3 regions of the Propionispora vibrioides genome follow, and region 1 is predicted to be linked to each of the others. Evidence: riboswitches for the same ligand, from Rfam matches in the RefSeq annotation. Region 1 holds a riboswitch; each other region holds the start of a gene.
The links. Region 1 has a riboswitch for cyclic di-GMP ahead of BMW43_RS16395 (V4R domain-containing protein). Riboswitches for the same ligand answer to the same signal wherever they lie in the genome.
Positions count from the first base shown of each region.

Region 2: it holds a riboswitch for cyclic di-GMP, as region 1 does, so the genes downstream of both, BMW43_RS01445 (hypothetical protein) here and BMW43_RS16395 (V4R domain-containing protein) in region 1, are expected to answer to the same signal.
Region 3: it holds a riboswitch for cyclic di-GMP, as region 1 does, so the genes downstream of both, BMW43_RS15195 (hypothetical protein) here and BMW43_RS16395 (V4R domain-containing protein) in region 1, are expected to answer to the same signal.

Region 1 is NZ_FODY01000024.1:62,614-67,684, forward strand. Features, by position in the region: gene BMW43_RS16375 (HAD family hydrolase) at 1-135, shown strand, start outside; gene BMW43_RS16380 (hypothetical protein) at 270-554, shown strand; gene BMW43_RS16385 (DNRLRE domain-containing protein) at 665-1,252, shown strand; gene BMW43_RS16390 (DUF429 domain-containing protein) at 1,311-2,078, shown strand; cyclic di-GMP riboswitch class I at 2,176-2,269, shown strand; gene BMW43_RS16395 (V4R domain-containing protein) at 2,393-2,911, shown strand; gene BMW43_RS16400 (PAS domain S-box protein) at 2,940-4,544, shown strand; gene BMW43_RS16405 (DUF1848 domain-containing protein) at 4,605-5,071, shown strand, end outside.
Region 2 is NZ_FODY01000001.1:270,693-275,763, forward strand. Features, by position in the region: gene BMW43_RS01435 (YqeG family HAD IIIA-type phosphatase) at 1-13, opposite strand, end outside; gene BMW43_RS01440 (secretin GspD/PilQ domain-containing protein) at 42-1,328, opposite strand; gene BMW43_RS01445 (hypothetical protein) at 1,300-1,944, opposite strand; cyclic di-GMP riboswitch class II at 2,086-2,168, opposite strand; gene BMW43_RS01450 (type IV pilus modification PilV family protein) at 2,572-2,937, shown strand; gene BMW43_RS01455 (PilW family protein) at 2,940-3,386, shown strand; gene BMW43_RS01460 (hypothetical protein) at 3,400-4,446, shown strand; gene BMW43_RS01465 (hypothetical protein) at 4,563-5,071, opposite strand, start outside.
Region 3 is NZ_FODY01000021.1:36,376-41,446, forward strand. Features, by position in the region: gene BMW43_RS15185 (ferredoxin-like domain-containing protein) at 122-1,078, shown strand; gene BMW43_RS15190 (hypothetical protein) at 1,117-1,785, shown strand; cyclic di-GMP riboswitch class I at 2,372-2,456, shown strand; gene BMW43_RS15195 (hypothetical protein) at 2,530-2,745, shown strand; gene BMW43_RS15200 (hypothetical protein) at 3,044-3,712, shown strand; gene thiD (bifunctional hydroxymethylpyrimidine kinase/phosphomethylpyrimidine kinase) at 3,817-4,617, shown strand; gene thiE (thiamine phosphate synthase) at 4,614-5,071, shown strand, end outside.

The DNA.
Region 1 (5,071 bases):
AGCATGTTTGAGACAGTTGGCTATTCGGTGGCGATGGGAAACGCCTCGGACAAGGTAAAAACTCATGCGACCTATGTGACTAAAACCAATAACGAGGCTGGCGTCGCCTGGGGCATTAAAGAATATTTAGAATAGACGCAAAGACAAACGAATGGCAGGATAAGTGCAGTGAGTCTATTCTTTTTCTTGTAAATAGGCGGACAGTTATGTTTCCTTCTTGGCAAGTGATTCATATTATGTAATATAGTTAGAAAAAAGGAGGAAATAGTATGCCGTCTCTGATTAATTCGCCTGCCGCATATTCAATTAGCAGCAGCAATGAAGGGTCACTTGTAGAAATAACAATTACCAACAATAACGCCAGCGGTGGTGCGGCACTGGCCAATTTTATCGTTACTGCCATCTATGTAGGGGCCGACACCGAGTATGTCTGGACACAAGAGGTTGCCACGCTGGCGGCCCAGGCCTCAGTCACTTTCGATTTGTCAATTGATAGTGAAACCTATAATGTTGCTAACTTGCATGTGGGGATAGCTTTTCTGAATACTCCATAGCTTGGGGGAGAGTTGGGGATGTCCTCAAACTCTCTACATAGACACATGCTTTTCGATTATGGGATTACTGCTGCATGTTCGCCGAATGTATTGAAAAAGGGGCTGTTGGTATGGCGGTTGTCAATATTCCAGCCAGTAAAAGTCTTACTTTATCAAGTAAAATTCCTTTGAAAAATATAAAACGAAACAAAATTTTTATCGGAGGCCAGGGAAGATATGTGTATTATAGTTACCTCTTTTTTAATATAGATATGATTCCTGGCAATATTTCTTTATTAACTGCTAAGTTGGTCTTGTTTAAGACCGGTAAGTTGCAGGAAACAAGGAGGTTTGCCATTTATCCGCTGCTGCAGGAATTTTGTTCGCTAACAACCTATTTGCATAGTTGTCCCTTTGAGGTATGCCCAACGCTAAGACGAACCTTTAATGTGTCTGCAAGTGATATCGTCGTTGAAACAGATATTACCGAGTTGTTTGGTAGATGGCTTAACAATACGCTGGTGAACAGGGGAATCGCGATTATTGAGGAAAAATTTAACTTTCAAGTGACCGGACGTACTTCTTTCGGTTCAGCGTACTGTAAAGATAAAACATTGATACCCTATATAAGAGTTGTGTATAAAGAAAAAGAAGGATCGCCTTATTTTCCCATACCTAATATCGGCTATTGTGCCACCGTTATTCCTTGCCAATCATAAGCGGTCATGTATATCATTGTATTAACAATGATATTTTTTTATGGAAGGAAATACAGAAATGGAAGCAAGAACGGGCGGTACTGGCTGGGTGGGCATTGACAGTTGCAAACGAGTGGGAAAATATCGGGGCTGGGCAGTGTTTTGGCACGACTTGTCCGGCCGGTATGGTTTTGCAGATTATCCGGACATTACCAAGCTGATGACAGAGCATAATGATGCCGGCTGCCTGCTTATCGACATCCCGATTGGATTGCCGGAAAATAGTCAGCAGAATGTGGCTAGACCGGATCAGAAATTAAGGAGCAGGCTGCCGGGAAAAGCGTCCAGTGTGTTTAATACTCCCTGCCGTCAGGCCGTTTACGCCCAGGACAAGCAGACCGCCAAGGCTTGCAACCTGCAGGTGCTGCAAAAAAGTCTGTCCGAGCAGTCACTGGGATTTACGCCGAAAATTCGCGAGGTGGATCAATTCTTGCTGGAACAGCCGCAATACATTGGCCGTCTGCGGGAATCGCATCCGGAGTACGGTTTTGCTATATTAAACGGTAATAAACCGCTGGTGAGCAAGAAAACCCTCCCGGAGGGACTTAAAGAGAGAACACAGTTGCTTTCAGAGTATTTTATACAAGCCGAACAGGCTATGGCTGAAATCCAAAACCGTTATCCCAAACAATTGCTGGATGATTTTATGGATGCCATGGTATTGTCGGTTATTGGCCGGCTTGGTATGCAGTATGGTTTTTCTACTATTCCTCAACAGCCGGTAGGAGATAGTCGAGGAATTCCGATGGAGATTGTATACAGTGAGCCGCGCCTGAAGGAGAGCTAGATTGTAACAGGAAAATATGTTTTTTTGTCAAGGACAGAAGGAAAAGTGACAGCCAGTCTAGAAATGTAAAATTTATGTAGAATTTGTAAAAAAACGAAGAATTTTTTGGCAAACTTGTCGAAAGACAAGGACGCAAAGCTATGGATCTAACTATACCAAATGACGGTATAAATGATTGCCAAGCCGCAACTAGGTTTTGGCGATTTTTTTTTAATAATGGAGATTATTTGAGGCGTTAAGTGTTGAATTTAGCTTCCAAGTGCAGCTAATCTGAGTGTGCTTGCATGGAGTCAAACAAAAAGAGGAGTCTGGTTATGGAGCGAAAATATGAATTTCAATGGGAATTACTTGGTGATCTTGCTGCCGGCAGGCCTAACCTGGGGCCGATGGTTAGCACTGATGTATACAGGCTTATGCAGTTTTGTTTTCGCGATGTGCTTGAAAAACATTACGGAACGGAAATGGTCGATACTTTGTTCTATGAGTCAGGGTTGCTGGCGGGAAAACAATTCTATCAAAACGTTATTAGGGATGTAAAAGATTTCAATAGTTTTGTTCAGGCAATACAAACAGCTCTGGCAGATAAAAAAATCGGAATTCTACGGGTTGAATCGGCCGACCATGAAAACGGAAAATATGTAATGAGTATTTCCGAGGACTTGGATTGTTCCGGCTTGCCGGAATTGGATTATGAAGTATGCGTGTATGATGAAGGTTTTATAGCCGGGCTTCTGGAAGGGTTTACCGGCAAGCAGTATAGTGTTAAGGAGATTGACTGCTGGTGTACAGGCGATAGGACTTGCCGGTTCACTGCTGAAATATCCGTGAAGTGAATCTTTGGTTTTAGAGAGGGATATCCACGTGCGTAAAGAAATGGAAGAAGAAATCAATGAAATAGTGAGAGAGTTATATCAGGTGATAAAGGGAAAAGATGTGACAAACGGTGATTCTGCCTGCGCGGAAAAACATCCGGAGTTTGCCAAGCTGAAAAACGAGCTTCTCTTGCTTAGATCTTTTACTGATACACTTGCTAAAGGCGATTTGTCTTCTACAATAAACTTACGCGGATATTGGCCGGGTGCGTTAAAGGCCCTGCAGTCCAATCTGCGCCATTTGACTTGGCAAACAGGGATGGTTGCTTCCGGTGATTATAGCCAACGGGTTGATTTTATGGGAGACTTTTCCATTGCGTTTAATAGCATGGTACTTGGTTTAAAAGATGCGGCAGAAAATGAGCGAGGCTATATTGCTGAGCTTGAAAAACAGCAGGAAATCATTCGGGAAAGTGAACGAAAATATAAATTTATCGCTGAAAATACGGGGGACGTGATCTGGCTGTTGGATACCGACGGCATTATCCGATATATAAGCCCCTCGGTTGAGAAATTATTAGGGTTTGCAGCAGTTGAACTAGAGGGGAAAAATTCGCAGCAAACGACACTTACCTTTTTGTGGAGTGCTTTTCAGAAGACTACGACTGACAACATTCAATGGCACAGCAGTAAAGTACCGGTCATTGTGGAAGAGGAACAACTGCGAAAAGACCGGAAAGTGATCTGGCTTGAATCTTCCATAAGCATTGCCCGGGATCAGGCGGGGACCCATATTGGCTATATTGGTGTTACCCGTAATATTAGTGAAAGAAAAAGAAATGAGAGTCTGCTTTATCAGGCGTATGAAAGAAAAAAGAGAAGTGAGTTTTTTAATAAACTGGCTGTCCGGAATGATATAAATGATCTGGCGTTGCAGGAGTATAGTGGAAAAAACAAGCTTCATATCCCAAAAGATTTTTCTTTATTGTTTTTTGACGTAGATACTGTACCGGGAGTGTCTGATACAGCCGATAATCATTACCATAAGCAGCAGCTCGTGGATTTCCTGATTGATATATTAAATAAGAAGAATAATACGATTGCCTGGGAGACAGACATTGGTATTGTGGTCCTTAGCGATTTTGCTTCATGTCCCAACCATAAAGAACGGGAAACCGAACTGGCGGAAAGTTATGTAGCTTATATAGGTGCCTATGTCCGTAATATTCATGTTACAGTGGGAATTGGAAACTATGCAGAGGGTTGGTCAGGTTTGGCTAACCGGTTAAACAATGCGAAGACTTCGGTACGGATTGGTAAACAGGTTTGGCCGGAAAGATATATTTATCATTATGAAAATTGCGGGATTTATCAGGTGCTTGCTCCTTTTGCCGTTACTGACGGAGCAGTTGATTATGTGCATCAAATGATCGGCCCACTGCTGCCGCACCCTAACTTATTGGAGACACTGGAAAAGATTTTATCAGGTCTAAGCTTCAAGGAGATTGGTACGCAGCTATATTTGCATCATAAGACTATTCAACTCAGAAAGCAGCGGATTGAGCAAATTCTAAATATATCGCTTGATTGTTATGAGACGCGGACAGCGTTGGCTACAGCTCTCCAGTTGTTGAAGATTTTAAAACTTGGCTGAATCTTGGCAGTGATTGTATAAGATATAACGAAAGCGCCAGCGGGGAAGTGGGAGATAACAATGATTATCAGTGCCAGCCGACGGACAGACATACCGGCTTTTTACTCGGATTGGTTTGTCAATCGTTTGCGGGAAGGTTTTGTTTATGTGCGGAATCCGATGAATTATCGCCAGATATCCCACATTTCACTGAAGCCGGAAGTGGTTGACTGTATTGTTTTCTGGACCAAGAATGCTTTGCCGCTGCTTACGAAATTGCCTGTTATTGATGCTATGGGGTTTGTATATTATTTTCAGTTCACGATTACGCCTTATGATGCAAAACTGGAACGACATGTACCTGACAAATATCAAATTATCGAAGGTTTTAAACGTTTAAGTGATACCATTGGCAAAGAACGAGTAGTCTGGCGCTATGATCCGGTGATTGTCACGAAATTTTTTTCTGTAAGCAAGCATCTGGAATGTTTTTCCGCTTTGTGCCAGTCTTTGCGAAACTATACGGAGCGTTGCGTTTTTAGTTATGT
Region 2 (5,071 bases), on a different contig from region 1:
AAAGAATCGTCAAATACCCCCTACTAAAAGCAATTTAGCCTTTATTGAAGAACATGAGCCGTTAAGAATATGACAATTTCCGATTCGCTGCCCGTATTGCTTACACTTTTAAACAGTGAACCCAATATGGGTAAATCACCTAAGAAAGGAACTTTCGTAATAGTCTTTGACTCCTGACTGCCAATCAAACCGCCAATCACCATAGTTTCTCCGTCCTTCATTCGCACATTGGTTTCGGCTTCCCTTGTCGTAATTTGATATTGCTTGATATCAGAAACCAGCTGCGGCGTACTAACTTCAGTCCGCACATTGGCGGTTATTTGCCCGTCAGCCCCTACTACCGGAGTATAAGTTAACTTTATCCCTGTATCAATATAGGTTGTAGAAGTAGAAGTTGTCCCATTGGCCACAGTATTAGTCTGCACCGGAATCCGGTCTCCTATTAATATACGGGCCTGTTTACCGTTCACAGTAATAACCTTAGGCTGAGACAGAATCTTTGCATTCCCTTTGCTTACAAGAGCATTGATTTTAGCTGAATAATAAAATTCATAAGGCAACCCGTTTATAGGTGATGAACCGAACTGAATAATTCCCGGATAACCACCACCTACACTAGAACTTGCATGACGAGTAATTGTCCCCTGATCAGTCATAACATATTTACCTGTATCAGAATCATAGCTATAGGTAGGAGGATCGTATTCCACACTCTTCGGCGTCTCATCCCAAGTCCAGCTAATCCCTAAATCCTTAGTTGCTGATTTACTAATAGCAACTACCTTGGCTTCCAGCTCTACCTGCTGCAACCGTTTATCCAGTTCACCAACGATTTGCTTTATTCGGGAAATCCCAAGCGAGGAACCGGTAACCAGCAGGGAATTGGAAGGAATATCGGTCTCTACCTTTACTTTTAACCCTTCTGCCGCTGACGTAATAGTATCTTTCATATCCGGTGCCGTAACATATTGCAATTTAATTACCGCAGAATCGGCCACATCAGCCCGTTCAAAAATGATGGTGTTATCCACTTTATGATATGTAAGTCCTTTGGCCTGGGCAATTAAATCAATCGCCGTGTCCAGCGAAACATTTTCCATTCGGACCGTAATGGTCGGCGAATCTTTGGCTGCCGATTCGTCAATAATCATATTAACACCGCTTAACAGCGATAACGTATGTAAGACAATCCGGATATCCTCCTGAATAAAATTTAAGCTGATCGAACCCGGATTAGCAAAGCATAATGGAGAAACGACAAAGATATGAATTACAATTATCGTAATTACAGCGATTACCTTATTGCGCCATGTTATGTATTGGGTCATTGCCACTACCTGTCCTTTCTTTTGCTATGCCTTTTTCCGATTTTATATTGTCAGTGATAGGTAGAATGATCTCTCCGGCCGGGCCGGTTAGCGACACTATATCTGACGCGATTCCTTTAACTCGATAAAGGCCGATCCATTCTCCTAGACGATAGGCTCTGGACTGTTTGCCGTCATTGATAACAGCCAATTGTTGCCCGTCATCACTGCTTACAATACCTGTAACACTGATTTTAGGAACTTCAGTTGCCGCTTTTGCTGCCCCATGTCCATCATCGAAAGAAGACATCTGCCCTGATCCCGGCGATAGCTGCTGCTCTGGTGGTTCTTTACCATCCGTGCTTTTGGCCTGGTTATTTAAATATTCCGGTGGAACAGCGAAGGGATTGCGAACTGCCTCCTGTTTTTTTTCAACGGCAGGAATGGTTACATTAACGTTTTTGACTACAACCGCCTTTTTCACTTGAACGCTTTTGTCGGCAAGAACTGGTTGAGGAACCGATTCGCCAGTATGATCCGGCGCGACATATATATAGACAGCTAGTGCCGTCACACCTATGGCTATAATTGCGATAAGCTTCGACGACAAAGATGACATATCTTGTTTAATCTTCAAAAAGATCGCACCGTCCTTTTAGTATAAAGTATAAAAATACATCTAATTTTCTATATCTAGTGCCTTTTAAGAGAAATTGATTTTCCATTCTAGAATAATCTAATAAATTTCTCTACAAAAAACAGAAACCCATCTGAAAATATTCAGATGGGGGGTTACGCTACTCACTCCTATTGGTTCAAGCGTCCAGATACAAACCAATATTCATCGCTTCCATACAAAATGTACGCATATATTGTAAAAAACTTTCATTTATAATCATTATTTATTTTACCTTTTTTGTCAACCACTAATTTTGCTGTAATTTGTCAATTGTAATATTTTTGTGGCTAAGAACCATTATTTTTAATCAATTTGTATTAATTATAACAATTCTATCATATGGCTACTACTTAGCCATTGACCACAAACAGGGAAGTTATTTCGTAAATTTTTGATAGCTGCTAAAGATAATTCATTAAAATTAAGAAACAAAGTTAGGCAACTAAAAAATTAATCGTTAAATGTTTAGAAAAACAATGCTCAATATTTGTATTATCTGGTATAATAATCCGGAAGACTATTATATTATTATACATATTAATATAATATTTAAGCTATTCTCCATTTTACATTGAGGGAAAAAATATGAAAAATCAAAGGGGCTCCTTGTTAATTGATATTTTAATTGGGTGTTTAATACTATCAGTGGCATTGCTCTCTATAGGCTTCGCCTTTCAACATTCTGTACGTGCATCATCATACGTTGAAAACTATAACGGTGCTTTACGTATAGCACAACAAGCAGCCGAGGCATTACGAGTGAATGATGGTACAAACAGCTTTACCATCAATATACCCGATAAAATAACAACTGGAAATATGACTTATACTGTTAGTGTCTCGACACCGGCACCAGTTGCAGGAAACGCTAATTTATTATCTGTTAATATAACCGTATCTTGGGGAGCGAATAACATGACTATAACAAACTACTATTATTTAAAACCATGAAAATGGGAAAAAACGAAAAAGGGTTAACCATAGTCGAATTACTTGTCGGAATAGCAATTCTATCAATTATCGGTGCAGGGATATTTGGAATCATGTTTACCTCAAATCAAATATATAACACTTCTTCTAGTAGACTTGATGCGGCCACATATAACCGAGAGGTTTCCGCAGCAATTACCAACGAACTTCGGTATGCTAGTAAAGTTAAAGCATTAGGATCAACCTTGCAATACACTGTCGCATCTAATAGCCGTGAAATAAAATTGGATACAATACAACACGCTTTAATTGCTAATGAATTTATCATTGCTCCCGGGCAAGTTGAAAGCTTAAACTTTACCGCTAAAAATAGTAATGGCAAAGCAACTATTACTGCAATATTTAATTTATACGGAAAAAGTAATAACACGGTTACCATTACGACCATTAATTCTGCTACAATAGAATAAGTGTGGTGATATTATGAATCAAAAAGGATATGCTACTATATTGTCAATACTTACTACTGTTTTTCTACTCGGGATGATGGCTGTTTTATTTCCAAAATTAAATAATGCTATATTCGCCAGCAGCACAGAGCATAATTCACTATCTGCTCAGTACGCAGCTGAGTCAGGCGCCAAGAAAGCGATTTCTACTTTTTACCAATCATCTCAAGACTGGAAGTGGTTAAATAGTTGGCAAGACATAGGAGATGCACAATATAATGTGCAGATTAGCCCAGTTCCCTCAAGTCCAGCGACTGCGGGAGCTTATACCGTTACCTCAACAGGTAGAGAGGGAAATTCAAGCAAAACCACACATGTTACGGTAACTGTTTCAGGAGGTGATCCGACTGGCCCGGCTGTTCCTTCTGGATCTGATTACGCAATGTATTCAGATAGTAATATTATTCTATCAGGTAATCTACTTCTGCATGGAAAACTGGTAGCAAAGGGAACTGTAACACGCAGCGGGACAGTAAATTATGGCGATCACGATTCTGCAATAATACAAAATCCAAAAGAAAAATGGTGGTTTGCTGACTACAATACTTTTAAAACCGCAAAAACTGCGCAAAGCTTTCTTGATAGCACGAATAGGCCTATAAATACAAAGATAACTCGTAGTAGTGATCTTACAGGCCAAAACTATAACAACCAGACTATTATTATAAATGGGGACTTAACTATGGCCGGTAATAAGAGTTTCAATAATACGACCCTGCTGGTGTCTGGTAATATTACTTATTCTGGAACGATGAATTTTAATTCTAATTGTTTAGTGGTTGCTGGAAATAGCATTACAATGAGTGGCAGTAATCTTGGTGGTGCGGTGTATATATCATATGGCTCAATTACGTATAGTGGAATTTTAAACGGTGGGGCAGTATATGCAAAGGGCAATATAACTTCCAGTGGCAATAATACAATAACCTATTCAAAAGAAGCCATGAATTATAATCAATTAATAGATGATTCATCGGAATCAGGATCTGCTTCAACCGTAGAAGTAGGAACTTGGTACTAGTACTTATTAACACAATACGATAGTTAATCTGGCATTGATACAATACAATAACGATTTATCTTAGAGGAATTAAAAACAGTCATTCGCTCTCAACAGTTGAATGACTGTTTTTAATTTTATTCCCCTATGATATTCTCCACATCGCTCTGCACTTTGCAGAGCTTTAATTTTTCCCCGTTCTTGCCTTCCTTCTCGCAACTGCCGCAGATGCCCTCACCGCAGCACATGGTGGCGTTGTTGGTGGCTGCCATGGGGATATTGATATTGGCGGCCTGCATGGCGGCGATGACGGCCTGGTGCTGTTCATCCGGGCCGGCACTGACTACCAGATCGATTTTGCCACGAATGGTTTCATCCAGGCGTTTCATGCCGTTTTGCCGCATGGAACGCACCGGCTCAACAGTTACACCCAATTGTCGCAGTTCTTCTTCAATAAACAGCGCTTTTACTTTACCCGGTGCCAAAATGGCGATTACCTGATTCTTATTTTCCACCAGCTTTTTAATCAATGGCAATGCCGGTGCCTGGCCAATGCCGCCGGCTACCACCAGCACTCGGCCACCGGTAAGGTTCTCAATCCAGGGCTGCCCAAAGACTCCGTTATAATAAGGCCCCTTCACGGCTA
Region 3 (5,071 bases), on a different contig from region 1:
AGGCTCCGTTTACCGGATTCATTTATCGGGTATGATACATATCACATGGCTGATTGATGCAGATCACATTTTTTAGATAGAGAACCTGGTATGATAAGAGCAGATACAGGAGGATGATACTATGCTACCAACAGGTGCCAACCTACAGAAGATATGGAACGGAAAGAAAACCTACGCTGTCACGCCGCATATTCCGGGCGGCTTTGTGAAAGCCGACGCCTTACGCAAATATGCCGATGTGGCGGAAAAATATGGTGCTACCTTAAAACTGACCTCGGCGCAGCGCATTATGCTCACCGGCTTAAAGGCCGAGGACGTGGAGCAGGTTTGGGCCGATCTGGAAATGCAGCCGGCGATCGGCTTTGCCAATTGCGTGCGCAGTGTGAAAATATGTCCGGGCATCGCCTTTTGCAAGCGAGGCAAGCAGGACAGCATCAAGCTGGGGCTCGAACTGGATAAACGGTATCACAAGAAGGAAATGCCCTCCCGCATGAAAATGGGAGTGGCCGGCTGTCCCAACTCCTGTGCCGAAGTGTATGTAAAGGATGTCGGACTGCTGGCGACCGATGCGGGCTGGAATGTATATGTGGGCGGTAGCGCCGGCTCGCATCCCCGTCTGGCCGATTTGCTGATTGAGGACCTGACGGCGGAGGAAGCGCTGCACATAGTGGACATTATTGTGCGGTATTATCAAAAGAATGCCGATATTGAACGGGTTGGACAATTTATTGACCGGATTGGCTTAAAAAAATTCAAGGCCGATGTGCTGGCCGAATTCTACAAGGGCGTCAGCGAAACCACCGAACCGCTGGTCAGCCAGTCGGCTGCCGGAGAAAAAATCATTCCTGTGGCGGGCGGCCTGACCGAAGGGACGCTGGTACTGGGTGACAAGATCACCGCCGACAGCGTGATCAGCGATATTATCCGGGTGTATCCGCAAACGGTGCCTGTCTTCCGCTCATTTGGCATGGGCTGCCTGGGCTGTCCGTCCTCGACGGGGGAAGCGGTCCAGAAGGCGGCGGAAATCCATGGGATCAAGGTGGATGAAATTCTGGCGGCACTGAACAAGGTCATATAGTCTTTTTTACTACATTTATTACAGCAGGAGGAATACAGATGAGTGCATTTTTAGGACATATTCACTATTGGCTATACAATAAGATCCGCTTGGTTATCAACCGGGAGGAACTGGTCTTTGCCAAAGCCCAGGAAAGCTGCGGTGATACGGCAGAAGAACTGCGGGACCAGGTGTGGCAGACTTACGGGCAGCCGCTGCCTGATGCCGATCTGGGTGATTTGATTGAGCACGGCAATATTCATGGCTGGCTACAGCGGCAGATCAATCTGGCCGAATCGAGAGAAGCCGCCTTAATCAAGGAGTTGCTTGAGGTTTGCGGCGGTGACGCCGAGACGGTGATTCTCCGGGCTTTTGCCGAACATGGCGAGAGCTGCGGCCGTCATGCCGCCGAACAAAATAAATATGAAACCGACCGGGCCGACGGCATCTATCAGGCGCTGAATGATTACCTGCTGAACGGCATGCCCTGCGATCAGGCCGATGTCATGGTTGCGAGCAGCGCTGATCAGGTTATCTGGGAGAGCGGCACCTGTCTGCAGGAGCCTAACTGGAAACGGGTCGGCATCAGCGCAAAACCCATGAAAAAGTTATATCAGGAATGGACCCAAAACTTTGTCCGGGCCATGAACCCAGCCATGGAATACAGCCAGACTGCCGATACCGCTCAGGGCGGCGCCGTTAACCGCTACGAGATTAAACGGGTTTGATGGGCGACCTGGTGTCTTGTAACCCCTGAGACTAAATTGGCTGGCACGGAATTTTTCCAAGACTAGGGGAGTGACACGTTCATATTTCAACTAAAGGACGCAGGATACATTTTCATCTGCAAGGCGGAGGAGTGAGGCATAGCGCGGTTCCTACGCCGATTGACGACAACGACACAGATGGAAATGTAGACAAGTAATTTAGCGAAATGTGAATGGGCCACTACACTAGGGGAGTATGCTGACTGACGACAACGCAGTATTGTGGAAAATCTACCGCAAGAATAGTGCAGAATCAGGGTTACAAGGGACTAAAAAAGAATCGCTGAAACAGGAAAACAGCCACCAGGCTGTTTTTTTATGATTATTATGCAGTCTGTTGGGCGTGCACAAAATAATTCCGATGATTCCTTCCAAGATACGGATAAAACGAGTATAATAAAACATAGAAAGCGTAGATAATTGGCAAAAGAGAAATCTTTTTGTCGAATCACCGGCAGTAGGAGTCGGATTGCTTACTTTTTCTGGTGATTGTTCAGGCGGTGTCCGAAGTAAGCAGTTATGAAGTGATCATATAGATAACCTTATAAGCATTCTTTAGCAAACCTTTTTAAAGGAAGGGACGCAAAGCCATGGGTCTAAGGATGTAAATCTATGATAGCCAGGTTGCATAACGCACCGGCTTTTTTTGTTTTTTTACCAGCCGCGAGGGAAGCTTGTTCCCCATATGATAAGGAGATGGAAACATTGGCTGTAGGAAAATGTTCTTGTGGCAGCAAGCAGTATGAAGAGGTTGACATAACGCCGGCGGGGGCCCAGGAGAAGAGATCGTTCACCCGTTGCAAGCGCTGCGGCTTAGTTGTGGCGGGACAGGGAAACTGGCCGGAGGAAGAGGAGACCGGGCTGGTAAGCCATTGGGCAAGAGTCCTGCGGGATGGTATGGGCTCTATCCTGCGGGCATGATCGCCCGGATTTGGACAAGGGGACGGTTCAGGCGATTCTCATGAACTGCTGCAGAAATCAGTGGCCAGGGCAGCTTTGCCAGTGGGCAGGCTGAGTCTTAGTGTAGCAGGAAAACGGCAGCAAACAGGGAACTATTACTAGTGGTCCATTAACATGGGCCATGCTGTTAGTTTGAAAACATACCTGAAGCAAACGGATACTTAGCCTGTCTGTTTGTGCCGGACTTTTCCGGTCCGGCTGTGGTGGGGGCTGAATCAGCGGTTCCCCGGGAAAATCAAAGGAGATGGATAGCTTGGATATGCCTGCGATAATACAGGATGCGTTCAGCAGCGGTTTCTCGCTGCCGTCGGCGGCCAGCGCGGTGCCGGACATGACGCAGACAGTTGCTACAATAAAGGAAGTATGGGATGCACAAACTTTTTCCGACCTGGTCAGCGGACAGGTCCACGTACCGGATGATGTGATCAATCAGGCGCTGGCCTCAATGCTGGAGCCCGGCGGACCGGTTACGGAAATGAAGGTTACCTCGCTAAAAAACCACCAGCTTAGAATTGAAGCGAAGACGGCCAAGGAAGGGCGGGTCGTGCTGGTCTGCACGGTGGAGCAATTAGTACATAATCAGGATCAGTCGTTGCTAACACTGAAGGTAACCGATAAAAAGCTGCCGGACAAGCCTTTCGTGTCATGGATTTTTTCCCGGGTCAGTCTGGCGATGGTGAGCAAGGTTGTGGGACACCTGGATCCCTCTTACGGGTTAGATGTCAATATTCATGGGAATACTGTCACCATTGATTTTCGTCAGGCGCTATACAATTCCCGGCTTGGCAATTTGGAACTGTTCGGTTACCGGCCGGTGGATTATCTTACCGTGTATTCGCTTACGCCGCAGGACGGCTTTTCCGATATCAGCACTAACCTTGCGTTGCCGGAGCAGATAAAAACAATGATTAAAAATGTTTGGTTATAGGATGTGCTTTTAAATGAACGGAATGATTTATGGCACAAAAAGCGCTGTCAGGGGTCGTTTCGGATCGTTTACAAACACACCCTAAGACGGGAGGACAACCTGGTATGAAAAAAGTATTAACCATTGCCGGCTCGGATAGCAGCGGCGGCGCCGGCATCCAGGCCGACTTAAAAGCCTTTTCCGCGCAGGGCGTGTTCGGCATGAGTGTCATCACTGCCGTAACAGCGCAAAATACGCAGGGCGTACTGGCGGTGCAGGACATTGAGCCGGAAATCATCGCCAAGCAGATTGAAGCGATTTTCGAAGATATTGAGGTGGATGCCGTTAAAATAGGCATGGTTTCCCGGCCTGTCACCATCCATACCATTGCCGCCAAGCTGCGTCAGTACCAGGCGGTCAACGTGGTGGTCGACCCGGTCATGGTATCCAAAAGCGGCTATCATTTGCTGCAGCCGGAAGCCGAAGCAGCCCTGGTGCAGGAACTGCTGCCCCTGGCGGCACTGGTTACACCCAACATTCCCGAGGCGGAAGTGATTGCCGGGATGACTATTCATAATCTGACGGATATGGAGGAAGCCGCCCGGCGGATACACCGGCTGGGGGCGGCCTGCGTCCTGGTGAAGGGCGGTCATCTGCCGGATGACGCCACCGATATCCTGTACGACGGCAGTCACTTCGAATATTTGGCGGCCAAACGGATTGCCACCAAGAATACCCACGGCACCGGTTGTACATTATCTTCAGCGATTGCCGCCAATCTGGGCAAGGGCTGCACGGTGACCGAAGCGGTGAAACGGGCCAAGGCGTATATTACTATAGCCATTGAACATTCGCTGGCTATTGGCAAAGGGGTAGGGCCGACCCATCATTTTTACGAGTTATACCGGAAGGCGGGGCTGGAATGAACGCCATTGACTATTCTTTGTATCTGGTGACTGACCGCCGGCTGGTCGGCGGGAAGGACTTTTATCGGAGTTTGGAAGAAGCCCTGGCCGGTGGGGTAACGCTGCTGCAGCTTAGGGAAAAGGAAGCCTCGTCGGCCGAATTTTACCAGATTGCGCTTAAGGTCAAGGAAATCTGCGGCCGTTACGACGTGCCGCTCATTATTAATGACCGGCTGGATATTGCCCTGGCCGTTGATGCCGACGGACTGCACATTGGTCAGCAGGACCTGCCGCTGCCTGTGGCCAGAAGGCTGCTGGGCCGGGACAAGCTGATTGGTGTGTCGGCGACTACACTGGCCGAGGCGCAACTGGCCGAAGCAGGTGGTGCCGATTATCTGGGGATTGGGGCCATGTACCCGACAGGCACCAAAACGGATGCCCGGGCGGTGAGTCTGTCAGAACTGACCGCCATCCG